Regions from separate parts of the Planococcus beijingensis genome, predicted to be linked through region 1. Evidence: riboswitches for the same ligand, from Rfam matches in the RefSeq annotation. Region 1 holds a riboswitch; each other region holds the start of a gene.

Evidence for each region. A riboswitch is a leader RNA that binds a small molecule or an ion and turns the genes downstream of it on or off. The one in region 1 is predicted to bind S-adenosylmethionine.
Region 2: it holds a riboswitch for S-adenosylmethionine, as region 1 does, so the genes downstream of both, metK (methionine adenosyltransferase) here and IRE19_RS15900 (phosphoadenylyl-sulfate reductase) in region 1, are expected to answer to the same signal.
Region 3: it holds a riboswitch for S-adenosylmethionine, as region 1 does, so the genes downstream of both, IRE19_RS08605 (methionine ABC transporter ATP-binding protein) here and IRE19_RS15900 (phosphoadenylyl-sulfate reductase) in region 1, are expected to answer to the same signal.

What each region holds. Positions count from the first base shown of each region.
Region 1 covers NZ_JADHDZ010000007.1:152,709-154,911, forward strand. Annotated here, with positions in the region: gene cobA (uroporphyrinogen-III C-methyltransferase) at 1-404, opposite strand, end outside; gene IRE19_RS15900 (phosphoadenylyl-sulfate reductase) at 489-1,202, opposite strand; SAM riboswitch class I at 1,359-1,475, opposite strand; gene cysQ (3'(2'),5'-bisphosphate nucleotidase CysQ) at 1,622-2,203, opposite strand, start outside.
Region 2 covers NZ_JADHDZ010000008.1:93,662-95,864, reverse strand. Annotated here, with positions in the region: gene pckA (phosphoenolpyruvate carboxykinase (ATP)) at 1-115, opposite strand, end outside; SAM riboswitch class I at 528-640, shown strand; gene metK (methionine adenosyltransferase) at 841-2,049, shown strand; gene IRE19_RS16500 (iron-containing alcohol dehydrogenase) at 2,109-2,203, opposite strand, start outside.
Region 3 covers NZ_JADHDZ010000003.1:1,269-3,471, forward strand. Annotated here, with positions in the region: gene IRE19_RS08600 (methionine ABC transporter permease) at 1-360, opposite strand, end outside; gene IRE19_RS08605 (methionine ABC transporter ATP-binding protein) at 350-1,363, opposite strand; SAM riboswitch class I at 1,432-1,533, opposite strand; gene IRE19_RS08610 (carbon-nitrogen family hydrolase) at 1,585-2,203, opposite strand, start outside.

The sequences.
Region 1 (2,203 bases):
TAATCACGGTGAGTGACCGGGATTCCAGCGTAAGCCGGCGCTGCAATGCCCGCTGTGATACCTGGAACAATTTCAAACGGGATATTGTGGTCCACCAATGCCTCTGCTTCTTCCCCGCCTCTGCCGAAGACGAAAGGATCGCCTCCTTTTAAACGTGTGACGACTTTTCCCTGCAATGCGAACCGGCAAAGCAGCTCGTTGATTTCTTCTTGCTTCAAGGAATGGTTATCGGGTTTTTTGCCGCAATAAATCAATTGGGCATGTTCTTTCGCTTCGTCCAGCAATTCCTGGTTTATTAAGCGATCATAAAGGATGACATCAGCCTTCTGAATGGCTTTCAACCCTTTCACTGTAATCAAATCAAGGTCGCCTGGACCTGCACCCACTAAATAGACTTTTTTCATAAGCTTCCTAGACTCCTTTTTTCAACCAGAGAAACGATGATTATGCCATTTTCTGATCGGTAATTTACTCTATTGCCGGCCTCATTATGTATGCAGGCCACATTCAGTTTTCGCAAAGCCTTTCCATCTGCCGTCGCGGCTGTCTCCATCAGTCGTCACTGCAAAAGAGCAATGCTTGCAGCCGATGCTTGGATAACCTTCGTCATGCAGAATGTTGTATTCCAGGCCATTCAATTGGATATACTGCCAAACATCGTCCCATGTCCAATGAATCAGCGGACAAACTTTAACCGACTTGAACCGGTTGTCCTTGTTGATGAAATCCGTCTTGCTGCGGCTGGCTGACTGCTCTCTTCTAAGGCCTGAAATCCAAGCCTGTGAACCCGAAAGTGTTTGTTCCAACGGCTTGACCTTGCGGATATCACAGCATTTATCCGGCTGGCTGTTCCATAGTTCATCACCGAACTGGCTGGCTTGCTCTTCTAACGTCAATTCTGGCTTTTTCATCCGGATATTCAATTTCGGGTAGCGCTTCTTGACGCGTTCAATCAGTTCATAAGTTTGGTTGAAGTGGACGTCGGTATCGAGAAACACCACTTCGGCATCGCTTTTCACCTTGGAGATCAAATCAATCAGCACCATGCCTTCTGCCCCAAAGCTGCAAGCATAGACAATATTCTCTCCATAGGATTCATAGGCCCATTGCAGAATATCAGCAGCCCCTTTCAAGAGATCGGTCGGTGCCAAATCTTTAAATGGATCTCCAGTAAATTGCTCGTACGAAACAGCGTGGCTCATCCTAACTTCCTCCTTTAAACTTCTATATATTGAATTAAAGATTTTCAGTAAGCAGTCCCGTTGGTTGGATATTCCTCCGTGCCACTAAAATAAAAAACCCCCTCTTCCAATGGAACAAGAAGAGAGGGTACCAATTCGCAGTTTGCGGGGCCTGTCTTCTTATCTTCCAGATCCCAATGGAACCTGCTGGAATTGGCACAGTGTATCCGGTCAAAACCAGAACTTGTTGCCGAGGCTTCAAAGGGCCAGTCCCTCCACCTCTCACGATAAGAAATACCTTATAAGATTACTTGGTTTTAATAATTTCTCTAAATACTATAGCAATAAAAGATAGCTGTCAATAAAACTCTGAAAATATCATTTATTTACTTTCTGCAATAAAGAGTTTCCATTTTCTTCATTCACTAGCCTCAAGCTTTTTATATTCTTGCCAAAAACCAGCCATTCTTCAGGCTTTCTTTGTTGTAGGAAAAGCGGGTTTGGTCTTTAACGCTCTGCACAACTCCGCAAGCTGCTTCGACAATCGCCTGGCCGGCTGCCGTATCCCATTCCATAGTCGGCGCAAAGCGGGGGTAATAATCCGCTCCCCCTTCTGCTACCAGACAAAACTTCAGTGAACTGCCTGCCGATATCTGTTCGATTGGTTGGCTATCGTCGTTTATCCGATCGATGAATTCCTGTGTTTCAGCGGACATATGCGAACGGCTTGTTACGATTCGAGTCCGGTCTAAAGCTTTTTTTGCAGTCAACAGAATGCTTCCCTCGAATAATTCATCGGCTTTTTCAAAATTTCCAGCTGAAGCAGCTTCCAATTTAAATGCGCCGCTGTTTTCTTCACCGTAGTAGAAAACATCCATGGCCGGCACGTAAATCACACCCAAAACCGGATAGTTCTCTTCTATTAAAGCGATGTTGACGGTGAACTCACCATTGCGTTTGATGAATTCCTTCGTGCCGTCGAGTGGATCCACCAGCCAAAAACGCTGCCAGTTTTTCCGCTC
Region 2 (2,203 bases), on a different contig from region 1:
CCGCTTCTCCGCGGGATGTTGCTGCTTCCACTAATTGTGGCACTGATAATTGAACATGTACATTTGGGCCAGTTAAAAGATCCTTCAAATCGTTTGCAAAGTTCACTGAAGTCATATATATGTACCTTCCTTTTCTGTTATTCCCATGGCGATGGGGAGGATGTATATTCGTTCATTAGTATAACACATTAGGTTCATTAGTCTATACTAATTCGCTGCAGAATTGAAAAAATATTGAAATAAGGTTCTATATTAGGGGATTGGAAAGGATGGAGGCCGTTGCTCCTTGAAAAATTCGAAGGTCATATTGTTTTAGGGATGGCGCTAACTTCCATCATAACAGGAGCTGAATGAAATCACATAATCCCAATGAGAAATTATTGCAGACTCCTGGCCGATAGGAAAAGAACTTCACGAATGTTCACTGCATAGGATGAGAACATCCAGCAATAAAATTTGAGCATTTTATTCGCCGAAATCGTTGACATCCCCGAACTATTTCCGTATGATGAAAAATTGAACGGATACTCTTATTCCGAGCTGGTGGAGGGGACAGGCCCTATGAAACCCGGCAACCTGCTGCAGCTGCAGTGATGGTGCCAAACCTGAAACAAGGCTTACAGGCCTTGGATGATAAGAGTGAAAGGTGCTTATGATGATTCTCCTTTCCTCATGACGAATGAGTGAAGGGATTTTTTTATGGAATGCCCTTAATCCTCGTGTGAAAGGCCACAGAAGGCTTGAAGTTCAATCCGGAAATTCCGGAACGGACTTGACATGGGAAACGAGTACCGTATCAATTTCGAGAGCAATCTCGCAGGATATAAGGAGGAACATTTTTTGAAAAACCGTCGATTATTTACTTCAGAATCAGTAACAGAAGGACATCCGGATAAAATCTGTGACCAAATCTCAGATGCAATTTTGGATGCTATCTTAACCGAGGATCCAAACGCACGTGTTGCGTGTGAAACGACTGTAACGACAGGACTTGTTTTAGTAGCTGGAGAAATCACTACTTCCACTTATGTGGACATTCCAAAAGTCGTTAGACAAACGGTAAGAGAAATTGGATACACACGTGCTAAATATGGTTTCGATTCAGAAACAAGTGCAGTCCTTACAGCAATCGATGAGCAATCACCGGATATCGCTGCTGGAGTAAACGTGGCACTTGAATCACGTGAAGGCCAAATGACAGATAAAGAAATGGACGATATTGGAGCAGGCGACCAAGGGTTGATGTTCGGATATGCCAACAACGAAACTGAAGAATTAATGCCATTGCCGATTTCATTGGCACATAAATTGGCGCGCCGCTTGGCTGAAGTACGCAAGGAAGAAATTCTTCCATATTTGCGCCCGGATGGCAAAACGCAGGTGACAGTTGAATATGATGAAAACAATCAACCGCTACGCGTGGACACAATTGTTATCTCTACTCAGCACCACCCGGAAGTAACGCTTGAACAGATTCAACGCAATATTAAAGAATACGTCATCAAAGAAGTCGTTCCGGCAAAATGGATCGATGAAGACACCAAATACTTTATCAATCCAACTGGGCGTTTCGTAATTGGCGGACCTCAAGGAGATGCGGGCTTGACTGGCCGCAAAATCATCGTAGATACCTACGGTGGCTATGCTCGCCATGGCGGCGGTGCTTTCTCCGGTAAAGACGCGACAAAAGTTGACCGTTCAGCAGCTTACGCAGCCCGTTATGTAGCTAAAAACATCGTTGCTGCAGGCCTTGCAGACAAATGCGAAGTGCAGTTGGCGTATGCAATCGGAGTAGCACATCCTGTGTCTATCGCTTTCGATACATTCGGCACGGGCAAAGTAGATGAAGACAAATTGGATGATTTGGTACGTGCAAACTTTGATTTGCGTCCTGCCGGCATCATCAAAATGTTGGATCTGCGCCGCCCGATCTACAAGCAGACTGCAGCTTACGGACACTTTGGCCGTACGGATGTTGATCTTCCTTGGGAACGTACTGACAAAGCAGCAATTCTTAAAGAACAAGCTGGCGTAGAAGCTGGTATTTAATTAGCACACAACAAAAAAGAACGGCCAGACAGTGATGCCTGGCCGTTCTTTTTCTGTTTTTATGAAGTGAAGCTGGTCTGCAGTTTATCAACACGTTTGCCTATCGCTTCTATCAATTCAGCCGGAAGTGGAAAATTCATAGCCGCAGGATCTG
Region 3 (2,203 bases), on a different contig from region 1:
TTCACGCAGTGAGTTTTCCACAATACGTGCGAAAAACGGAATCGCCGCAACCGATAGGGACACACTCGCCGCAATCGGGCCAATGGTTGTTCCTGTAATAAGTTTCGTCAGCGGGATAAGTGCCACCAACAAAATGATAAACGGAATAGAACGCACAATATTGACGATAAAACCAATCACAGCATTGACCGGCCGGTTTTCAAGAAATAAGCCGCGGTCTGTAATGAACAGCAAAATTCCCAAAGGAAGGCCGACAATCAAAGCCACTGCCAAGGAAATCCCGATCATTGTCAGTGTCTGAAAAAAAGCAGTCTGTATTTCGGGCCATAATTCAATAATTCGTCCCCATTCAACGCCCATTCGGAATCACCTCCACAATTGCCGATCTGCTTTCCATATACTTCAATGCATCCATGACGTCAGAAGAAGTCCCTTTCAACTCCATGATAAAAACGCCAAGCGGCCTTTCCTGAATATACTCAATCGCTCCATGCAAAAAGTTTCCTTTGACCGGATAATTCTGCAGCATATCGGAAATTACGCCTTCTCCGGCCACTCCCCCTTTGAACAACACTTTCACTACTGTACCCGTAAATTCACTCAACAAGTGTTCCGGAACATTGAAAGAGACAACGCTGGAGATGAATTCCTTGGTCAATTCCTTTTGAGGATCTGCAAAAATGTCGTAGACCTGACCTTCTTCAATGACACGGCCACCTTGCATGACGGCCATGCGGTCACAGATTTCCTTGACGACATTCATTTCATGCGTAATCAGTACAATTGTGATGTTCAATTTAAGATTGATGTCTTTCAATAAACGCAAAATGGACAATGTGGTATTCGGATCCAGTGCCGATGTTGCTTCATCACATAACAAAACGGCCGGATTGTTGGCTAATGCCCGTGCGATGCCGACACGCTGTTTCTGTCCACCGCTCAATTGAGCTGGATAAACATCGCGTTTATCTGATAAACCGACCATTTCCAACAATTCTTCCACGCGGCCTTTCAGATTTTTAGATGGAGTGCCTGCAGCCCGAAGCGCAAAAGCGATATTTTCGTACACCGTCTTTTGGCTGATCAGGTAGAAATGCTGAAAAATCATGCCGATTTTCAAACGGGCTTTTCTCAATTTTTCACTGTTTAGTTTGGTCAAATCATTGCCATCTACTGTGACGCTGCCGGAAGTCGGCCGTTCAAGCAAGTTGATGCAACGGATCAGCGAACTTTTGCCGGCACCTGAATAGCCGACGATGCCGAAAATTTCACCTTTTCCGATTTCCAATGAAACATTATCCACTCCAGTGACGGTGCCATGCTTAGTTGTGTAAGTTTTCGTCAATTTCTCAATCTGTATCATAGCTTCCTCCCGCCAATAAAAAGATGCCTCTTTCATCAAGAAAGAAGCATCGAAAAATTTAGTTTCTCGACTTATCTTTCGGAACATTGGATTCCGTTGGATTTGGCACCTTCCCAATCGGGGGTTGCCGGACGTCACAGGGCCTGTCCCTCAGTCTCTCTTGATAAGTTTAAGTTATTTAATTGAATTTTATGTTACAGGCATCCCCAGCGAGTGTCAATCTACTTTTTGAATTTTTCGTACAATTGCTCACGGCGATCGGCGAATACCGGAATGCGCTTCCGGACTTCCTCTACTTCATCCAAATCGATTTCTGCATAACCAATGCCTTCCTCTTTCTTCATATCCAAACGAACTTCTCCCCAGGGGGCGATCACCATCGTGCTGCCGCCGAATTCATTGTTTGGATCACTGCCGATACGGTTCGAGGCGACAATAAAAATTTGGTTTTCGATGGCGCGTGCCTGCAACAAGATGCGCCAATGATCAATCCGCGCTTCGGGCCATTCCGCTGATACAAATACAAGTTTTGCACCGTTCAGCGCCTGGGCACGGATCCATTCAGGAAAACGGATATCGTAACAAATGACGCCTCCGTATGTCTGATTATCCAATTCGAATGTGCCAAGTGTATCGCCTTCTTCAAGATGGATATGTTCATCCATTAAACAAAAACGATGGGCTTTATCGTATTCCGAAACCAGCCCGCCGTCTTTGTCGACAACGTACATCGTATTATAGAATCCTCCGTTTTTTTCAGTCGAAACAGAGCCACCCACAATATTGACTTTATGCTCTTTCGCAAAACTTTTGAGCAATTCCACTGTCCGGTTTGTGCTG